DNA from 3 places in the Streptomyces rapamycinicus NRRL 5491 genome. Region 1 is predicted to be linked to each of the others. Evidence: riboswitches for the same ligand, from Rfam matches in the RefSeq annotation. Region 1 holds a riboswitch; each other region holds the start of a gene.
What was found. Region 1 has a riboswitch for cyclic di-AMP ahead of LIV37_RS29500 (LysM peptidoglycan-binding domain-containing protein). Riboswitches for the same ligand answer to the same signal wherever they lie in the genome.
Positions count from the first base shown of each region.

Region 2: linked by a shared signal. The riboswitch ahead of LIV37_RS28720 (C40 family peptidase) and the one ahead of LIV37_RS29500 (LysM peptidoglycan-binding domain-containing protein) in region 1 are both predicted to bind cyclic di-AMP.
Region 3: linked by a shared signal. The riboswitch ahead of LIV37_RS14945 (M23 family metallopeptidase) and the one ahead of LIV37_RS29500 (LysM peptidoglycan-binding domain-containing protein) in region 1 are both predicted to bind cyclic di-AMP.

Region 1 is NZ_CP085193.1:7,011,332-7,018,306, reverse strand. Features, by position in the region: gene LIV37_RS29520 (Ppx/GppA phosphatase family protein) at 1-708, opposite strand, end outside; gene LIV37_RS29515 (DUF501 domain-containing protein) at 705-1,253, opposite strand; gene LIV37_RS29510 (FtsB family cell division protein) at 1,324-1,806, opposite strand; gene eno (phosphopyruvate hydratase) at 1,911-3,191, opposite strand; gene LIV37_RS29500 (LysM peptidoglycan-binding domain-containing protein) at 3,422-4,117, opposite strand; cyclic di-AMP (ydaO/yuaA leader) riboswitch at 4,124-4,291, opposite strand; gene LIV37_RS29495 (LysM peptidoglycan-binding domain-containing protein) at 4,547-5,545, opposite strand; gene LIV37_RS29490 (cytochrome P450 family protein) at 5,731-6,975, opposite strand, start outside.
Region 2 is NZ_CP085193.1:6,830,515-6,837,489, reverse strand. Features, by position in the region: gene LIV37_RS28730 (M23 family metallopeptidase) at 1-360, shown strand, start outside; gene pcrA (DNA helicase PcrA) at 476-2,950, opposite strand; cyclic di-AMP (ydaO/yuaA leader) riboswitch at 3,109-3,294, shown strand; gene LIV37_RS28720 (C40 family peptidase) at 3,303-4,466, shown strand; gene LIV37_RS28715 (L,D-transpeptidase) at 4,606-5,373, opposite strand; gene LIV37_RS28710 (hypothetical protein) at 5,485-5,838, opposite strand; gene LIV37_RS28705 (C40 family peptidase) at 6,187-6,975, shown strand, end outside.
Region 3 is NZ_CP085193.1:3,700,697-3,707,671, forward strand. Features, by position in the region: gene LIV37_RS14925 (DUF5998 family protein) at 1-292, opposite strand, end outside; gene LIV37_RS14930 (bifunctional acetate--CoA ligase family protein/GNAT family N-acetyltransferase) at 409-3,276, opposite strand; gene LIV37_RS14935 (HPr family phosphocarrier protein) at 3,466-3,747, shown strand; gene LIV37_RS14940 (GntR family transcriptional regulator) at 3,913-4,668, opposite strand; gene LIV37_RS14945 (M23 family metallopeptidase) at 4,924-5,718, opposite strand; cyclic di-AMP (ydaO/yuaA leader) riboswitch at 5,733-5,897, opposite strand; gene LIV37_RS14950 (M16 family metallopeptidase) at 6,188-6,975, opposite strand, start outside.

The DNA.
Region 1 (6,975 bases):
ACCCAGCGCGATCCCGGCCACGGTGGTGACCGAACCGGCCAGCCCGACCAGCGCGTGGCCGTCCGCGGGACGGCAGGCGCGGCTGAGCGGCACGGTGCGTTCGGCCAGGTCCAGCGCCTGCTCCACATCGGCCCTTATGGCGGCGATCTGATCCTCCGTCGGGGGATCGGTGATCCGGCCGTCCACCACCAGATGGCGCTCGGTCAGCCGGACGCAGCCGATGTCCACGCTGCGGGCCGCCCGCACCCCGTCGCCGCCCTCGACGAACTCCGTCGAACCGCCGCCGATGTCCACCACCAGATACGGCCCGGCCATACGGTCATGGCCGGTGAGCTCCTTGGTGGCCCCGGTGAAGGAGAACTCCGCCTCCTGGTCCCCGGTGATCACCTCGGGCTGCACGCCCAGGATCTCCACGACCCCGCGCACGAACTCCGCGCGGTTCTCGGCGTCCCGGGAGGCGGAGGTGGCCACGAAGCGGACGCGCTCGGCGCCCAGCTCACGCACGGCCTCCGCGTACTCACGGCAGGCGGCGAAGGTGCGCTCCAGCGCCTCGGGGGCGAGCCGGCCCGTGCGGTCCACGCCCTGGCCCAGCCGGACGATCTTCATCCGGCGGTCGAGCTCGGTCAGCTCCCCGGTGGCCGGATCGGCGTCCGCCACCAGGAGCCGGATCGAGTTGGTGCCGCAGTCCACGGCGGCGACGCGGGTCATACGCTCTCCTCCCGGCTCGGGGCCTCGGTCCCGCACGGGCTCGCACACGGGCCCTTGCGCCACCACTCCGGCAGCATCGCGATCGCCTCGTCCCCCAGCGGATTGACCCCGGGGCCGGCCGCCAGGGAGTGGGCGACCAGCACGTGCAGGCACTTCACCCGGTCCGGCATCCCGCCCGCGCTGGGGAAGCCCTGGAGCACCTCGACGGCGTCGCGGCGCGCGATGTAGTCCTCGTGGGCGGAGCGGTAGGCGGCGGCCAGCTCGGGGTCGGTGCCCAGCCGGGCCGTCATCTCCTTCATCACGCCCCCGGCCTCCAGCGTGCCGATCGCGGACGCGGCGCGCGGACAGGTCAGGTAGTAGAGGGTGGGGAAGGGCGTACCGTCCTCGAGCCGCGGCGCGGTCTCCACGACGTCCGGATTGCCGCAGGGACAGCGGTGCGCGATCGCACGCAGACCCCGGGGCACGCGGTTCAGCTGCTCCCGTACGGCGTGGATGTCCGCGTCGGTGGGCGCGGTGGGCTCCGTCTGGGGCGGGGGCGTATCCATGAGTGGGAAACTTCTTCTTCTTCGTGTCGATTCGAACGCCGGGTGCGGCCGGCGGCCGGAGCGCGGCGCATCAGCGGCGCGCGCTGCCCGCCCCCGCCGCGTCCGCCGTGTCCACGGCGTCCCAGAGGTTGGTGTACCAGGGGCGGCCGGCCGCGCCCTGGTCGGTGGAGCGCTCGGTGGAACCGCCGCCGTCCACCACGCTGTAGCCGGTCTCCCCCGGCATCAGGAAGTGCAGCCGCTCACGCGCCTGCTGCTCGGTGAAGGCGGGGTCGCGCAGCCGGGCCTTCCGCTCCCGCAGCTTCTTCACGTCCTCGCGGGCCCGCTGGGCCTGGTGCCGCTGCTCGGCGATGTCGGAGCGCTGGGAGATGTACTGCCGCATCGGATAGGCGAGCGCCACGACGAGGGAGCAGACGACCAGCGCGAGCAGGGCGGCCCGGCCGGTCAGCCGGCCGCGGCGGCGCTTGGTGCGCACGCGGTAGACCCGGGCGGCGGCGTGCTCGCCGAGCGCCTTGAGCCTGGTCGCGGTGGAGAACCGTTCCCGATCCGCCGGCACGTCGCCTCCCCGGTGATGACTTCGCTTGGGTAACGCCGTCGAGCGACGCCGTCCCCGGCCACGGTACGGGACCACGGCCGGGGACCGGCGTCAGACGTGTCCGCTCAGCCCTTGAAGCGCGGGAAGGCGGAACGGCCCGCGTACACCGCGGCGTCGTCCAGGATCTCCTCGATGCGCAGCAGCTGGTTGTACTTGGCCACCCGCTCGGAACGGGCCGGGGCGCCGGTCTTGATCTGGCCGCAGTTGGTGGCGACGGCCAGGTCGGCGATGGTGACGTCCTCGGTCTCACCGGAGCGGTGCGACATCATGCACTTGTAGCCGTTGCGCTGGGCCAGCTCGACCGCGTCGAGGGTCTCGGTCAGCGAGCCGATCTGGTTGACCTTGACCAGCAGGGCGTTCGCGGTGTCGCTGTCGATGCCGCGGGACAGCCGCTCGGGGTTGGTGACGAAGAGGTCGTCGCCGACCAGCTGGACCTTGTCGCCGAGCTGCTCGGTGATGGTCTTCCAGCCGTCCCAGTCCTCCTCGTTCAGCGGGTCCTCGATGGAGACCAGCGGGTACGCGGCGACCAGCTCGGCGTAGTACGAGGTCATCTCGGCGGCGGAGCGGGACTGGCCCTCGAACTGGTACGTGCCGTCCTTGTAGAACTCGGAGGCGGCGACGTCCAGCGCGAGCGCGATGTCCTGGCCCGGCTGGTAGCCGGCCTTCTTGACCGCCTCGAGGATCAGGTCGAGGGCCTCGCGGTTGGAGCCGAGGTTCGGCGCGAAACCGCCCTCGTCGCCGAGGCCGGTGGACAGGCCGCGCTCCTTCAGCACGGACTTCAGGGTGTGGTAGACCTCGGCGCCCCAGCGCAGGGCCTCGGAGAAGGACTCCGCGCCCACGGGCGCGATCATGAACTCCTGGATGTCCACATTGGAGTCGGCGTGCGATCCGCCGTTGAGGATGTTCATCATCGGCACCGGCAGCAGATGGGCGTTCGGGCCGCCGAGGTAACGGAAGAGGGGGAGGTCGGACGCCTCGGAGGCGGCGTGCGCGACGGCGAGGGAGACGCCGAGGATCGCGTTGGCACCGAGCGAGGACTTGTCCGGGGTGGCGTCCAGGTCGAACATCGCCTGGTCGATCAGCCGCTGCTCGGTGGCGTCATAGCCCACCAGCTCGGGACCGATCTGCTCGATCACGGCGAGGACGGCCTTCTCCACGCCCTTGCCGTTGTAGCGGTTCTTGTCGCCGTCACGGAGTTCGAGGGCCTCGAAGGCGCCGGTGGAGGCGCCGGACGGCACGGCGGCACGGCCGGTGCTGCCGTCGTCGAGGCCAACCTCGACCTCGACCGTGGGGTTGCCTCGCGAGTCGAGGATCTCGCGAGCTACGACGACGTCGATGGACGGCACGAGGTTCTCCTTCGTATGGGTCTGCGGTAGCAGCACGAGCCTAACGGGCCGGGAGGGCTGCGCCCCGCGTTCGCCCGCCCCACGAGACAGGGGCGCGACACAAAAAGCGAGATTCTGGATTAAAAATCCGGATTTCATGTGCATTGGGAAAGCCCCGGCGGGGCGTGCCATAGGGGCGGCACACCCCGGCCGGGGCTCGTTCTCACGGTGGCCGTGACCGTGGCCGTGGCTCAGCGGAGGTGCAGCTGCTGGCCCGGGAAGATCAGGTCGGCCTGCTCCACGATGTCCTTGTTCAGCTCGAAGAGCTTCTTCCAGCCGCCCTTGACGTCGTGGACCTTGGCGATCTTGCCGAGGGTGTCGCCGGACTTGACCTTGTACTCGCCGTCACCCTTCTTGATCGGGCCACGGGTCTGCTGCCGGGCGGCGCGCTCGGGCGCGGTGCGCGGCTGCGCCTTCGGCTGGGCCTTGGGCTGCGCCGGCTGGGCCGGGGCCGACTTGGTGGTCGCCGAGGATTGGTCCTGCGAGCCGGAGGGCGCGGACGGGGCGGACGGGCTGCCGCCGGAGGTCAGACCCTTGCCGCAGACCGGCCAGGCGCCCTTGCCCTGGCTGCCCAGGACCTTCTCGGCGATCTGGATCTGCTGGGCCTTGCTGGCCTTGTCCGCGGTGGAGGCGTAGGCCGTGCCGCCGTAGGCGGCCCAGGTGGAGCTCGAGAACTGCAGGCCGCCGAAGTAGCCGTTGCCGGTGTTGATCGACCAGTTGCCACCGGACTCGCACTGCGCGACCTGGTCCCACTGGGAGGTGGTGGCCGCGGAGGCGGAGGTCGCCCCGATGAGCGGTGCCGCCACGGCGGCACCGGCGAGACCGGTGAGCGCGGCGATACGGGTGGCCTTGGAGGGGCGGCGGTGCTTCCCGTTGGACTTGAGCATTTTGGTTCGTTTCCTCACCGACGCCTACGAGGTGAGCTGTCGGGTTCGGACGTGAGTTGCCCGGCCGGTCGCGATGGTCGCTCCCGGCTTCACCCCTAGCCGACGAGCCCGTATCCACAGGCCACTCGGCACCTACCTTGGGTCCCCCGCTCCTGCCTTCGGCGCTGACGCGTCGGTTTCCCCCCGACCGCCGGCAGGATTCGGCGTGACGATCGACGGTGCCCGCGGTGGCGAGCGGAAAGACGTTAAACACACCTTCCAAGAACGTTCAAACACCCCAAGGGCAGTGATTGGGGCTGTAATTGATCTCACCCGGCCCACATCGACGCAGGTGGGGCCGGGTGAGGAGAGATCGGACACGAGGTGCGCCCCGGAAAATGTGACGAGATGTATGTCTCACCGGGTCCAGAGCGGGCAATTCCCCCCGAATCACTGCTCCCTGATGGTGAGGTCAAGTCGCTGACCAGGAATGATCAGATCGGGGTCGATCCCGATGAGGTCCTCGTTGGTCTCGTAGAGCCCTTCCCAACCGCGGGACACATTCTGGTGCTCGGCGATCCCTGACAGGTTGTCACCGGGGCGAACAGTGTAATCGTCGTCCGTGGAGTCCTCGTCGCGGTCCGAAGCGCCGCGCGAGGCATGGCGCCCGGAGGGCCGTGCGCTCCCCGCGTCGCCGTCGTCGGCCTCCTCCCCGGCGTCCGGGGAGCCGCGGTGGCGGCCGGAGGGGTCCGCCGAGGGGCTCTCGGAGCCGTCCGGCACCGAGGGACCGTCCGAACGGGAGGGGCTGTCCGAGTCCGGGTCGTCCGCTGCCGGGTCGTCCGAGGCGGAGCCGTCAAGGCCGTCGGGGGACTTGGAGGTGTGGGGCGCGTCCGGCTCCTCGGCCGACCCGGACGCGTCCGGCGCGTCCGGCTTGCCGGCGCCGTCGGACGTCCCCGAACGGTCCGCGTCCGAGGAGGAGCCGTCCCGCCCCCGGTCCCCCTGGTCGTCCCCGCCGCGGCCCGTCCCCGGGTCCGGGGTGGCCGTGCTGCCGGGGTCCACATCGGGGGCGCCGCCGCCGTCGGTGAGCCCGGCGCCCAGCGCACAGCTCGGCCAGGCGTCGGGGCCGCGGTCGCCGAGGATCGCCTCGGCGACGGATATCTGCTGGGAGCGGCTGGCGAGGTCGGGGCGCGGGGCGTACTCCGCGCCGCCGTACTTCTTCCACATGTCGAGGGTCAGCTGGAGCCCGCCGTAGAAGCCGTTGCCCTCGTTGGCGCTCCACATACCGCCGCTCTCGCACTCGGCGACGTGATCCCACGTGGCGGTCTGGGCGGCCTGTGCGCCGGTCGCCCCGAAGAGGGGCATGGCGAGGCCCGCTCCCGTGACCCCCGCCGCGACGATGATGGCCGGAGCCTGACGGGGGCGACGGTGTCGACCATTACCGGAACGCATGCGATTGACCTCTCCTATGGCGCTATGGCCCTATGGCGACAAGGTTTGCCGGTGAACATAGCGAGGGCACTCGATCATCACAAGGCGATGTATCCGAGGTCACGCCACGGTCACACGGCTGATCATTCGTCACGTATGTCCGCCCGCAGGGGCCTTGGGAGTCCCGGCCACCCGTTTCGCGGGTCTCAGCCGTCCGCGGAATCCCAGGTCACCGGGAGCGTGCGCAGCCCGCGCATGATGAGCCCGCCGCGCCACCGCAGATCCTCCGGATCCTCCGCGAGCCGCAGCCCGGGCAGCCGCCGCAGCAGGGTGGCGATCGCGGTCTGGGCCTCCAGCCGGGCCAGCGGAGCACCCAGACAGTAATGGATGCCATGGCCGTAGCCGAGGTGCTGGTTGTCCCGGCGGGTGAGATCGAGGACGTCCGGCTCCGCGAACCGTTCGGGGTCCCGGTCGGCCGCGGCGAGCACCACCAGCACCGGCTCCCCCTCGGCGATGTGCTGCCCGGCGAGGGTGAGCGGCTCGGTGGCGAACCGCCAGGTGGCGATCTCCACGGGTCCGTCGTAGCGGAGCAGTTCCTCGACCCCGGCGGCGAGCAGCCGCTCGTCCCCTTCTTCCAGGGCCCGCTGCATGAGGGCGCGCTGCTCCGGATGGCGCAGCAGTGCGTAGACGCCGTTTCCGATCAGGTTGACGGTCGTCTCGAAGCCGGCGAAGAGAAGGATGAAGGCCATGGCCGCGGCCTCGTTCTCGGTGAGGTGCTCGCCGTGGTCGCCGGCCCGGATCAGCCCCGAGATCAGATCCTCCCCGTCCTCTTCTTCCCTCCACTCCGCGAGCTCCAGGCGCTTGCGGTGGATCAGCTCGCCCAGATACGCCCGGATCCTCTTCACGGCGCGGGCCACTCCGCCGCGCGGGCCGCCGCCGTGCCGGATCATCGCGCCGGCCCAGTCCCGGAAGTCGTCCTGGTCCTCGCGCGGCACCCCGAGCAGATCGCAGATGGCGTAAATAGGGAGGGGGAAGGCGAACTCATGGATGAGATCCGCCTCTCCCCTCTCTTCGAAGGCGTCGATGAGCTGGTCGGTGAGGGTCCGCACCCGGGGGGCGAACGCGGCCACCCGGCGCGGGGTGAACGCCTTCGACACCAGCCGCCGCAGCCGGGTGTGGTCGGGAGGGTCGATATTGAGCAGATGTGTCATCAGCTCGGCGCGCCGTTCGCCCGGGATGCCCACCTTGCCCTTGGCGTGGGCCGCCGCACTGTGCCGCTGGGGGTTCTTCGAGAGCCGGGGATCGGCCAGCGCCCTCCTGGCATCGGCGTAACGGGTCACCAGCCAGGCGTCCACACCGCTGGGCAGCGTGGTCCGGTGCACCGGGGCGTGATCGCGTAGCCAGGCGTACGCGGGGTAGGGATCGCTGGCGAACTCCCAGGTGAAGAGGGT
Region 2 (6,975 bases), 180 kb from region 1:
AGCGCCCAGTTCGGCCAGGCCGGTATCAACTGGATGTCGGTGCACACCGGCATCGACTTCCCGGTGAGCTACGGGACGCCCGTGATGGCCGCCACCGATGGCACCGTAAGGACGCAGTGGAACGACGCCTACGGCAATATGGTCGTTCTGACCAGCCCGGACGGCACGGAGACCTGGTACTGCCACCTCAGCAGCGCCAAGATCCGCTCCGGGACCGTCAAGGCCGGGGAGACCATCGCGTACTCCGGGAACTCCGGTAACTCCACCGGCCCGCATCTGCACTTCGAGGTCCACCCCGGCGGTGGCGCGGCCATCGACCCGCTGCCCTGGCTGCGCGGCAAGGGCCTCGACCCGACCTGATCCGGCCAGGGCCGCCGACAGCACCGCTGTAGCGCGCCCACCGGCGCGCTACAGCCTCGGCGCCCAGCCCCGGCCGGGCCCCGCTACGGCCTCTCCACAGCTACAACCTCTCCACCTACAGCTTCTCCACCGGTGCGTACCGCAGCAGCAGCCGCTTCGGCTTCTCGTCGCCGAAGTCGATCGTCGCCTCCGCGTTGTCCCCGCTGCCCTTGACCGCCACCACCGTGCCGAGCCCGAACGAGTCATGGGTGACCCGGTCACCGATGGCCAGGGCGACCACCGGGCGCTCCTTGGCCCGCCGGGTGGCGAACCCGCTGCCTCCGGTGCGCGAACGCGACGTCGACAGACCGGACGACAGCCCCGACGACGGGGTCGAGGCGATGCCGCCCATGGACGCGGACGGGGTGGCGGGCCCGGTGCGCCGCCAGCGCACATACTGGTCCGGGATCTCCTCCAGGAAGCGGGACGGCGGGTTGTACGCGGGCTGTCCCCAGGCGCTGCGCATCGTCGAGCGGGTCAGATAGAGCCGCTCGCGGGCCCGGGTGATCCCGACATAGGCCAGCCGCCGCTCCTCCTCCAGCTCCTTGGTCTGGCCGAGCGCCCGCATGTGCGGGAACACGCCGTCCTCCATGCCGCTGAGGAAGACGACCGGGAACTCCAGGCCCTTCGCCGTGTGCAGGGTCATCAGCGTGATCACGCCGGACCCCTCGGTGTCCTCGTCGGGGATCTGGTCGGAGTCGGCGACGAGCGCGACCTGCTCCAGGAAGTCCGCGAGGGTGCCGGGGTTCTCCTCGCCTCGGTCCTGCTCGAACTCGAGGGCCACGGCGGCGAGCTCCTGAAGGTTCTCGATCCGGGTCTCGTCCTGCGGATCGGTGGACGCCTGGAGCTCGGCCAGATAGCCGGTGCGCTCCAGCACCGCCTCCAGGACGGTGGCCGGGCCCGACCCGGACTCCACGATGGTGTGCAGCTCCTCCATGAGCGTGTTGAACCGCTTGACGGCGTTGGCCGAGCGGGCCGCCATGCCGTACGCCTCGTCGACCCGGCGCAGCGCCTGCGGGAAGGTGATCTTCTCGCGCAGCGACAGCGCGTCGATCATGGCCTCCGCGCGCTCCCCGATGCCGCGCTTGGGCACGTTCAGGATCCGGCGGAGCGGGACGGAGTCCTCGGGGTTGGCCAGCACCCGCAGATACGCGAGGACGTCCCGGACCTCCTTGCGCTCGTAGAAGCGCACGCCGCCGACGACCTTGTACGGCAGCCCGACGCGGATGAAGACCTCTTCGAAGACACGGGACTGGGCGTTGGTGCGGTAGAAGACCGCCACGTCCCCGGCCTTGGCGTCGCCCGCGTCCGTCAGCCGGTCGATCTCGTCGGCGACGAACTGGGCCTCGTCGTGCTCGGTGTCGGCCACATAGCCGATGATCTCGGCCCCGGCGCCGGCGTCCGTCCACAGGTTCTTGGGGCGGCGGTTCTCATTGCGCTCGATGACCGCGTTGGCCGCGCTCAGGATGGTCTGGGTCGAGCGGTAGTTCTGCTCGAGGAGGATCGTCCGCGCGGTGGGGTAGTCCTCCTCGAACTGGAGGATGTTACGGATCGTGGCGCCCCGGAAGGCGTAGATCGACTGGTCGGCGTCGCCCACCACGCACAGCTCGGCGGCAGTGGTCTCCTCGGTGTCGGTGCCCACCAGCTCGCGCACGAGTGTGTACTGCGCGTGGTTGGTGTCCTGGTACTCGTCCACCAGGACGTGCCGGAAGCGGCGGCGGTAGTGCTCGGCGACGTCCGGGAACGCCTGGAGCAGATTGACCGTGGTCATGATGATGTCGTCGAAATCCAGCGCGTTGGCCTCGCGCAGCCGCGCCTGGTACATCACATACGCCTCGGCCAGCGTCTTCTCAAAACCTTCCGTAGCCTGCCCGGCGAAGGTCTCCTCGTCGATCAGCTCGTTCTTGAGGTTGGAGATCTTGGCGCTGAAGGACTTCGACGGGAACCGCTTGGGGTCGAGATCCAGGTCCCGGCAGACCAGCGACATCAGCCGCTTGGAGTCGGCCGCGTCGTAGATCGAGAACGACGAGGTGAAGCCCAGCTTCTTCGACTCCCGGCGCAGGATGCGGACGCAGGCGCTGTGGAAGGTGGACACCCACATGGCGTTGGCCCGCGGGCCGACGAGCTCCTCGACGCGCTCCTTCATCTCGCCCGCCGCCTTGTTGGTGAAGGTGATGGCGAGGATCTGGCCGGGGTGGGTGGAGCGGGCGCCGAGCAGATAGGCGATGCGGTGGGTGAGCACCCGGGTCTTGCCGGAGCCGGCGCCCGCGACGATCAGCAGCGGCGAGCCGGTGTGCTCCACGGCGGCCCTCTGCTGCTCGTTCAACCCCTCGAGCAGGGCGGACGGGTCCACGGCGGGCCGGGCCGCGCCGTCCCGGTAGTGGGCCTCCCGCGGCACGGGCGCTTCGAAATCGCCGCTGAAGAGGTGATGCGGCACGTCCTCGGCGCCACCGTGGCCAGGGTGCGCCGAATCCTCGGGCGGCGGTGGCCGCTCCTCGTCCGGAGAAGGCCCGAGGTCCGCCAGGAAGCTGTCGTCAAAGAGGCTGCTCATCGCTCCCCGAGTCTAGGCCGCCCCACTGACAGCCGACGTCCGAACATCACGAAACGGTTTCGGGCAAAACGGCCACCAGTCTTCACAGGAGCCCCACGTGTTGGCTACCGTCCTGCGTCAGGCGGCCCGGAAGATCCGTCGGCGAACCACGTCGGCACGGGCGGCCTCCGCCGAGTCCGGTACGCCGTGAGGCGCCCGGAGCCGGGGACCCAACAACGCAAGACCGGGGTGAATCGGCCCGAAACGGTACGGCACGGACAGTGCCGTCCGGACACGGCCGTAGGGCAACCTTCCGTACCGCCCGAACCCGACAGCTAACCCGGTAGGCGGTCCACGGAAGGAGTCGCCACCCTTGGCGTCGCACCGCAAGCCGCGGAGCCGAATACCCGCCTCGCTCACGGGTCACAGCCGCCGTACGGCCGTCGGGTTCACCACGGCCGCCCTCGCATCCGTCACCCTGCTCTCCCAGTCGGCCAACGCCGCGCCCACCGATCCCAAGCCGGCCGCCCAGTCGATCGAGAAGGTGAAGGAGAAGGTCGACACCCTCTACCACCAGGCGGAGACCGCCACCCAGCGCTACAACGCCGCCAAGGAGCGCACCGACCAGCAGCGGGCCAAGGTCGACAAGCTGCTGGACTCCGTCGCCCGGCGCACCGAGAAGCTCAACGAGGCCCGGCGCATGCTCGGCGCCTACGCCACCGCCCAGTACCGCGAGGGCGGAATGGCCCGCTCCGCCGCGACCCTGCTGTTCTCCAACGATCCGCAGGACGTCTTCGACCAGTCGCATCTGATGGACCGGATGACCGGCCGGCAGAAGCAGGCCGTCGACGACTTCCAGAAGCAGCGGGTGAAGGCCGCCAAGGAGCGCGGTAAGGCCGGCGAGAGCCTCGCCTCGCTGACCGCGTCCCAGAAGCAGCTGAAGGTCCAGAAGAAGACCGTCCAGGACAAGCTGACCGAGGCCCGGCGGCTGCTGGCGAATCTGACCGCCAAGGAGAAGGCGCGGCTGGCGGCGATCGAGAAGAAGAAGGCGGAAGAGGCCCGCCGTAAGGCCGCCGAGCTGGCCGAGAAACAGCGGCAGGAGGCGGCCGCGCGCAAGAAGCAGCAGGAGCAGAACGCGGGTGACTCCGGTTCGACGGCGCCCTCAACGCCCTCCGTCCCGGCCAACAGCTCCAAGGCGGCCCAGGCCATCGCCTTCGCCAAGGCGCAGCTCGGCAAGCCGTACGTCTGGGGCGCCACCGGCCCGAGCTCCTTCGACTGCTCGGGGCTGACGCAGGCGGCCTGGAAGTCCGCCGGGATCTCGCTGCCGCGCACCACCTGGGACCAGGTGAAGGCCGGTACGCGCGTCTCGACGTCCCAACTCCAGCCGGGCGATCTCGTCTTCTTCTACGACGACATCAGCCATGTCGGCCTCTACATCGGCGACGGGATGATGATCCACGCGCCGAAGCCGGGCGACGTGGTGAAGAAGGCGCCGATCACGGAGATGCCCATCTACGGGAGCGTGCGGCCCTCGTAGGGCCCTGAGCCTGACGATGCCGCCGCCCGGGGCCGGGCCCCGGGCGGCGGCATCGTCTTCGGCTCAGCGGCGCCGTCAGCGCGTCGCGGCGCCGTCCATGGCCCACGGCGCCGTAAGCGGCTCACGCGCCGTCAGTGGCTCAGGTGCCGGGCTTGCGCCCGTAGACGTACACGTCGTCGCCGTTCTTCAGCAGGCTCCAGTACTTCTTGGCGTCGCCCTTACGCATGTTGACGCAGCCGTGGGAGCCGGGCGGGGACCATACGCTGCCGGCGATCGAGTGAAACGCCTGGCCGCCGTCGAAGAACTGGCTGTAGGGCATGGCGACCTTGTAGAGCGTCGACCAGTGGTCGATGTTCCGCCAGTAGACCCTCTTCAGCCCGGTGCGGGTCTCGAAGCCGTTCCGCCCGGACCGCACCGGCACCGGTCCGTAGACCAGCCGGGAGCCGTCCTGGACCCAGCTCAGCTGGCGGGTGAGGTCCACGCAGGCGATACGGCCCTTGTTGGTGGGGCACTTCCTCGCCGCGTTCGGATTGTGCCCGGCGGCCTTCTGGGCGCTGATGAGGCTCATCACGCCCGAGGTGATCGGGCCCGCGTAGCCGATCGTCGGGCTGATGCCGTGATCGATCTGGAACTTCTGGATCGCGAGACAGTCCGCCCGCGACTGCCGCCCGTCCACGGGACGGCCCAGGAACCGCTCGGCCTGCTTCTGGTACGGCCCCGCGGTGGTCGTGCACGACGACGCGGCCATGCTCACCGGTGTCACCGTGCCGGCCGACCGGCCCAGCGGCCGTGTCTGAGCCTGCGCCGGACCGGCGACGGCCACCGCGAGCGGCACCGCCATCCCCGCCAGCCCCAGCGCGACGCCCACGCGCCGCCTATGACTTCTGACTGCCCCCACTACCCCCATTGGCCACTCCTCTCGACTGCCTCGCTCTTTACTAAGACAGCTCGCGAGTGCAAACGGTTGCCTCGGGATCGTGTGCAATTGCCTTGGGATTACCCCCAGAACACTCGTTCGTCAGGTCCACAGCACGGCGATGAAGATGTTTGCCGTTGTCAAGGCACCCACCGCGCCGAAGGCGGCCGACCCTACCTTCTCCTCGTCGCGCTTCACATAGACCAGGCCGAGAATTACGACCAATAGCGCCAGCTTTACACCGATTTTGACGGTATTGACGCTGTTGTCGTCCGCCTGATTGAGCCCGACCAGCGCCACACCGGTCACCAGCATGGTCAGCGCGCCGTGCAGCATCACCGGGATCATCCGGGCCTCGCCCGCGCGCGCGGCTTTGAGCTGCGAGAAGAAGCCGCCGAGCAGCGCGCCGATGCCGACGACGTGGAGGCCGACGAACACGTGAATGAGTACGTCCATGGCTCCGGAGACTAGCCCCGCGCATATCATCGCCCGGCACTCGGGTGGGGCCCTATCGCCGCTTCGATCACGGCCGCCCCACACTTCCGACCACCCCACTCGCCGGGCGATCAGCAGCCGTCACGGGACCGAAAAAATCCGTGCACTCCCGTTCAATCCCCCGCACGACCCCCGCTTTCCGGCCTAACTTCCTCCTCCAGGTGGCAGTCCGCTTCCCGTCAACCGAGGGTCCCCGCCTCATGGCGGACTGCCATCTGCCCGTCCGCTCCCCACAAGGGTCCAGGATCTGCGGAATGTCCTGGATTGCCCAAACTGGATTGCCCAAGAAAGACCAGGTGAACCGCCGCAGTGGCGTCGCACAGGAAGCCCAAGCAGCGCTCGCTCACCAGCGGCACAGCCCGCGCGGCCGCGCTCCTCGCCCTCGCCGGCGCCGCGTCCGCCACCCTCCTCGACGGCACCGGGCATGCCGAGAACCGCCTCACCCCCGCTCAGGTCAAGGCGAAGGTCGACGAGTACCAACGGGAGGCCGAGGAGGCCACCGAGAAGTACAACGGCGCGAGGGAGAAGGCCGACAAGGCCCGCCGGACGCTGGAGGCGCTGCGCGACCAGGCCGCCCGCCGCACCACCCGGCTCAACACCGCGCGCAACGCCCTCGGGGCCTTCGCCACCGCCCAGTACCGCTCGGGGACGATCGCCCCGGCCCTCCAGCTCGCCCTGTCCTCCTCCCCCGACCAGTACCTGCAGCGCGCCTCGCTCGCCGAGCGCGCGGGGAGCCGCCAGGCCGCCCTGATCGCCACGATCGGCCGTCAGGAGCGGAAATTACGCCAGGTCCGCGGCGAGGCGGCCGACCGCCTCGCCGCTCTGCGCGCAGCCCGGACGGCCGCCGCCCACCACAAGCGGACCGTCCAGGAGAAGCTCGCCGCCGCCGATCGCCTCCTCGACCGGCTGACCCTCGAGCAGCGGCAGCGCCTGCTGGCGGCGCGGGGCGGCGACAAGGCCGTCGGCTCCCTCGCCCCCGCCGCGGGCCGCGCCGCCCGCGCCGTCTCCTACGCGTACGCGGCCCTCGGCAAGCCGTACGTGTGGGGCGCCACCGGCCCCCACGGCTATGACTGCTCGGGGCTCACCCAGGCCGCCTGG
Region 3 (6,975 bases), 3.3 Mb from region 1:
GCTGGAGCTTCACGGACTCGGTGGAGGTGGTTGCGTACGGCGACGGGGAGGTGCCGTCCGCGGCCTGCTCGTCGGTGTGGCTGACGATGAAGCGATTGTCCGTGAGGACGAGGACCGTCACATGGCGGCGGACCTCGTTGGCGTCGAAGGTGGTCTCCTGGTGGACCAGGTACGACACGATGGGCTCGCCGCCCACGGCGGCCTCCACCGCCTCGGCCACGAGTGCCGGGTAATAGCCACTGCGCTCGATCGCCGCGCGCAGCCCCTGGGTCGTCGTACCGGTCTTCGCCATGTGCACCATCCTACGGGGCGACGCCGACACGGGCGCCCGTGCCCGTCAAGGCTCGGACGACTCACGCGGAGGTTCGGACGACCGCACACCTGGGTTCGGACGACTCGGCGGGCGGCTCAATAGGCGGGCATGTGGCGGGGACCGAGGTCGGTGCGCGGGGGCGGCGGGGCGAGCCGAGCCGAGGCGCCGAGTACGGACAGGCCGTGCTGGGCGACGACGACGGGCTCGAGGTCGACGGCGACCATCTCGGGGTGGTCGTCCACCAGGCGGGACACCCTCAGCAGCAGCTCCTCGAGGGCCGCGGTGTCCACCGGCTTGGAACCGCGCCAGCCGAACAGCAGCGGCGCGGTCCGGATGGACCGGATCAGCTCGGCGGCGTCCTGGCCGGTGACGGGGACGAGACCGTGGGCGGTGTCGCCGAGCAGTTCGGACGGGGCACCGGCGAGCCCGAAGGAGAGCACGGCCCCGGCGGCGGGGTCGATGGCGGCCCGTACGACGGTGTCCACGCCGCGCGGTGCCATCCGCTGGACGACCAGCCCCAGCTCCTCGGGGCGGCCCAGGTAGCCGGTCAACTCGGCGTAGGCCCGGCGCAGTTCCGTCTCGCTGCCCAGCTCCAGCCGCACGCCGCCCAGGTCGGCGCGGTGCCGCAGATGGGAGGCGGTGGGCTTGAGCGCGACCGGGAAGCCGAGCCGCTCTGCGGCCTTCACGGCGGCGTCGGGGCCGGGCGCGGGGAGGGCGGGCAGCACGCTGACGCCGTAGCGGGCCAGCAGGCGCTGGGTGTCGGCGGCGGACAGTTCGACGCCGGGGCCCGTGCCGTCGCCGGTCCCGGCTCCTGTGCCGTCTCCGGCCCTACCGGCTCCTGTGCCGTCGCCGCCCCTGCCGGCTCCTGTGCCGTCGCCGCCAGTGCCGTCGGCCGGGGCGAGCAGCACCTGGATGTCGGCCGCCGCGCCCGCCTCGTCGATGTCGTCGTACTCCGGGACCCGCCCGGGCTCGGCGGCCTCCTCCCGCCAGCGCGCGTACCGCACGGCCTCGGCGAGCGCCCGTACGGCCCGCTCGGCGGCGGGGTAGGCGGGGATCCGGCGGGTGCCGGGGGCGGGCTCGCCGCCGGTGCCGGCCAGGGCCTGCGCGAGCTCCTGGATCTCCAGGTGGACCACCGCCACCGGTTTGGCCGGACCGGGCCCGGGGGCCTGCGCCGCCTCCCTTACGGCCGCGGCGAGGGCCTGAGCGCTGCCGTCGCCGACCCACGGGATGGCGGTGACGACGACGGCGTCGCAGGTGTCGTCGGCGAGGGCCTCGGTCAGGGCGCGCCGGAAGTCGTCCGGGGTGGCGTCCGTGGTCAGGTCGCGGGGCGGCAGCGGGCGGAGTTCCTCGGTGAGGCAGGCGTCGTAGGTGATCAGGCCGAGCGACTCGGAGTTGCCGAGGATGGCGACGCGCGGACCGGCGGGCAGCGGCTGGGAGGCGAGCAGCACCCCGGTGTCGGCGAGTTCGGTCACGGTGTCGACCCGGATGACGCCGGCCTGCCGCAGCAGATCGGAGACGGTGGCGTCCGGGATCCGGGTGGTGGGCACGGCGTGGCCGGTGGGGGCGCTGCCGGTGTGGCGGGCGCCCTTGACGACGACCACCGGTTTGACGGCCGCGGTGCGCCTGGCGAGCCGGGTGAACTTGCGGGGGTTGCCGATCGACTCCAGGTACATCAGGACGACGTCGGTCAGCGGATCGTCGTACCAGTACTGGAGCAGGTCGTTGCCCGAGACGTCGGCGCGGTTCCCGGCGGACACGAAGGTCGATATTCCGGCGATCCCGGCGAGGCTCGCCAGCCCGGCGCCGCGCCGGTTCAGCCCGGACAGCAGCGCGATGCCGATGGCCCCGGACTGGGTGAACAGGCCCAGCCGGCCGGGGTTGGGCAGCTGCGGGGACAGGGAGGCGTTCAGCCGGACGCCGTCGGCGGTGTTGATGACGCCGAAGGCGTTGGGGCCGATGACGCGCATGCCGTAGGAGCGGGCCTGGCGTACGAGGTCGCGCTGCCGGTCGCGGCCCTCGCCCCCGCTCTCGGCGTATCCGGCGGAGAGCACGACGAGCCCCTGGACGCCGTGGTCGCCGCATTCGGCCACGACGGCGGGCACCCGCTCGGCGGGGACGGCGACGACGGCCAGGTCCACGGGCTCCTCTATGGCGCGCAGCGAGCGGTGGGCTAGGACGCCCTCGGGCTCCAGCCGCGTCATGTCGTCGGGGAAGGCGTGGTTGACGGCGTGGACGCGCCCCGTGAAGCCGGCGTCCAGGAGGTTGCGCAGCACGGTTCGGCCGACGCCGCCGGGTGTGCGGCTGGTGCCGATGACGGCCACGGAGCCGGGCGCGAGCAGCCGCTGGACGGACCGGGCCTCGGCGCGCTGCTCACGGGCGCGCATCACGGCCAGGGAGCGGTCGGTGGGTTCGAGGTCGAACTCGAGGCGGACGACCCCGTCCTCGAAGCTGCGCTTCTGGGTGTAGCCCGCGTCCGTGAACACCTTGATCATCTTGTTGTTGGCGGGCAGCACCTCGGCGGCGAACCGCCGGATTCCGCGCTCGCGCGCCACGGCGGCGATGTGTTCGAGGAGCGCGGAGGCCACCCCGCGGCCCTGATGGGCGTCCTGGACGAGGAAGGCGACCTCGGCCTCGTCGGCGGGGGCCGCGGCGGGCATCCCCCGGCCGTCGATGCGGTCGTACCGAACGGTGGCGATGAACTCATCCCCCACGATGGCCGCCAGACCCACCCGGTCGACGTAGTCGTGGTGGGTGAAGCGGTGGACGTCGCGGTCGGAGAGACGGGGGTAGGGCGCGAAGAAGCGGTAGTACTTCGACTCGTCCGAGACCCGCTCGTAGAAGCTGACCAGCCGCTGCGCGTCATCGGTGGTGATGGGACGGATCTGTGCCGTACCGCCGTCCCGGAGCACCACATCGGCTTCCCAGTGGGTCGGGTAGGCGTGATGGTCCGACGGGCTCCGCATGGGAGCCAGGGTACGGGCCCGCCCGGTCCGGATGGTGGACACCCTTGCGTGGGGGCCAAGTGTCGGGGGAAGGTCCGTATCGGACCGGTCCGGGCATGGCCGGGCCCACTCGGACATCGTTCGGGTGTATCCGGACACCGTATGATTTTGGTCTAGACAACAGCACCGTCACACCTGAAGGGCAACACCATGGCTGAGCGCCGCGTCACCATCGGCTGGGCCGAGGGCCTGCACGCCCGCCCTGCGTCGATCTTCGTCCGGGCGGCCACCGCCGCCGGCGTCCCCATCACGATCGCCAAGGGCGACGGCACCCCGGTCAACGCCGCCTCCATGCTGGCCGTGCTCGGCCTGGGCGCCCAGGGCGGCGAGGAGGTCGTCCTCGCTTCCGACGCGGACGACGCCGAGGTCGCGCTCGACCGTCTGGCGAAGCTGGTGGCGGAGGGGCTCGAGGAGCTTCCCGAGACCGTCTGACCCCGGGCGAGCCCTGCCTGGAATTCCCGGGTGATTCCCGGGGCGATTTCAGGAATTCGGCACGGCGGGGCCGCGGTGGCCGTACCGGCCACCGCGGCCCCGCCATTTTCTGTTTCGGCGCACGGAATTTCCAAGGAGTCCAAGGAGTTGTATACGGGAGTTCTGTTAATTCCGGCCGCTCGCCGTGTTGACGGAATGTTTCGAAGTCCTCACCGGAATCGGGCGGCGCAGCCGGTATTCCGACAGCGCGCGCTCGGTGTGCGCCGTGGCGAGCGCCCGCGCGCGGTCGGCGTCGCCGCGCGCCACCGCGTCCACCAGCGCGCCGTGCTCCGCCCAGGACTCCACGGCCCGTGCGGCCGGGTCGGGGCGCGCGGCGCCCTCGGGCGGCACGGGCCGCGACCCGGGAGCGGCGGCGTACACCCACGCGGTCTTACGGCGCAGCTGGACGAGCAGCGCGGCCAGGCTCGGGCTGCCGGACGCCTGGGCGAGCGTCTCGTGGAACCAGTCTCCCAGCGGCCGCAGTTCGCCGAGCTGACCGCCCTGGGCGCGCTCCCGGCCGAGCCGGACCAGTCCGCGCAGCACCTTCAGATGGGCCTCGGTGCGGCGCTGTGCGGCCCGCGCGGCGCCCAGCGGCTCCAGCAGCGCGCGGATGTCCAGCAGGTCGGCGGCCTCGCGCTCTGAGGGCTGGGCGACACAGGCCCCCGCGTGCCGCCGGGTCGTCACGAAGCCCTCGGACTCCAGGGTGCGCAGGGCCTCGCGGACCGGCACCCGGGAGACGCCGTAGCGCCGCGCGAGCAGTTCCTCGGTGAGGCGACTGCCGGGCTGATACGCGCCGGAGACGATGTCGTCGCGAATCGCCGCGCAGACCGCGTGTGCCGAAATCCGGCGACCGCCCTGGACCGCGTTCGTATCCCCGCTCACTTACGGTCCCGCATTGTCGAACCTCCGCCTTAACGCCCGCGAAACGCGGCCATGGAATGCGCGTTGACCGACTCTATTCCACATGGCCGCCATTTCCGATGGCGGGAAGCATTTCATGGCTGTTTTTTGGTCAGCCGGGCGGCGGCACGCCGAAGGCCCCGTCCTGCGGACGGGGCCTTCTCGGAAGTCTCACGGGGTCTCGGGATCTCGGGATCGTGAGACCGCGCGCGGCGTTCGCGTCGGACGCGCGACGGGTCAGACGTTGACGCCGTGCGTGCGCAGGTACGACAGGGGGTCCATGTCCGAGCCGTAGTCCGGGCTGGTGCGGGCTTCGAAGTGCAGATGCGGTCCGGTGACGTTGCCGGTGGCGCCCGACAGGCCGATCTGCTGGCCGGGGGTGACCTTCTGGCCGACCGAGACGCTGATGGACGACAGGTGGCCGTACTGGGTGTACGTGCCGTCGTTCATCTTGATGACGACGTTGTTGCCGTAGGAGCCGCCCCAGCCCGCCTCCACGATCTCGCCCATGCCCACGGAGTGCACCGTGGTGCCGGTGGAGGCGTGGAAGTCGATGCCGGTGTGGCTGCCGGAGGACCACAGACCGCTGGACGCCTGGTAGCCGGTGGAGACGTAGGAGCCGCTGATCGGCGACACGAAGGTGTTGATGCGCTTGCGCTCGGCCTCGCGCGCCGCGCGCTCCTTGGCCTCGCGCTCGGCCTTGGCCTTCTTCGCCGCGGCCTCCGCCTTTCTGGCGGCCTCCTGGCGGGCGATCGCCTCTGCCTTGGCCTTGGCGGCGGCCTGCTCGGCGGCGGTCTCCTGGGACTGCGCCTGGGCCTCGATGTGGTCCGCGATCCCGTCGCCGATCACGATCGCCTGGGTCAGACCGGTCTGCTGGGGATTGGGGCCCCCGTCGGCCGCGAACGCCTGTCCGGTGATCCCGGCGACCACACCCGAGGCGACGGTCGTGATGCCCACGACGTTCGCACTCGTGCGGATGTTGACCTTGTTGGTGCGGCGGTGCTTACCGGTGGCAGTGCGGGTGGACGCCATACTGAGGCGCACTCCTTTCCTTCCTTCTCGCCTACCGGGTTAGCTGACGGGTTCGGAGCAGGAAGGTCTCCTACGGACCCCTCCCCCGGCCGGGGAAGGCGCCCGATTCACCCCTGGGGACGTGTTGGGTCCCCGGCTCCCCTGGCTTGCGCCGTACGGGGACTCGGCGATGACTGTCCGGTGCCGCGGGTGCGGCGGGTCGCTGGCGAACAGCCGGACTGACGCTAAACGGGCCCGCTTTCGATCACAAACGGTTCCGGTTTTTTGTTGCTCTCCCCACAAACCAAACAAGCAGTCAATCCCATAAATCGGGCATGTCGGAAGGGCCCCGGCGCCCTTTCGGGGCCGGGGTCCTTCCGCTGTCGGCTCATGGACCGGACGTCCGCCGGACCGCCTGCCGGGCCGTCAGCGAGCCGGCCGGACCGGCGGTTCCGCGCACGGATCCGGCCAACTCTCGTCGGCCGTCGGCTCAGTTGGAGATGACGCGCACTTCGCCGATGCCCAGCGCCCGGACCGGCTCCTCGATCGCCGAGGCGTCCCCGACCAGCACCGTGACCAGCCGGTCCGCCGGGAAGGCGCTCACCACCGCGGCGGTGGCCTCCACCGTGCCGGTCTCCGCCAGACGGGCGTACAACTGCGCCTGGAAGTCGTCCGGAAGATGCTGCTCGACCTGGTCGGCGAGGGTGTTCGCGACGGACGCCGCCGTCTCGTACTTCAGCGGGGCGACGCCCACCAGGTTCTGCACCGCGACATCGCGCTCGTCGTCGGTCAGCCCCTCCTCCTTCAGCGTGCGCAGCACCTTCCAGAGGTCGTCCAGCGCGGGGCCGGTGACCTCGGTGGCCACCGAACCGCTGATCGCCAGCATCGAGGCGCCCGTGGAGCCGCCCGCGGGCGACGGGGGCCCGGAGCGCAGCACCTGGCCGAAGGCGCGCACCCCGTAGGTGTAGCCCTTCTCCTCGCGCAGCACGCGGTCCAGGCGGGAGGTGAGGGTGCCGCCCATGCAGTACGTGCCGAGCACCTGCGCGGGCCAGACCCGGTCGTGGCGGTCGGCGCCCACGCGCCCGATGAGCAGCTGGGTCTGCACCGCGCCCGGCCGGTCGACGATCACGACACGGCCGGTGTCGTCCGCGACGATCGGGGGGGCCGTGCGCGGCGCGCCCGCCCCGCCCGTCCAGGCGCCGAGGGTGTCGGCGAGTGCCCGGTCAAGGTCGACACCGCCGAGGTCGCCCACGATGACGGCCGTGGCGGTGGAGGGGC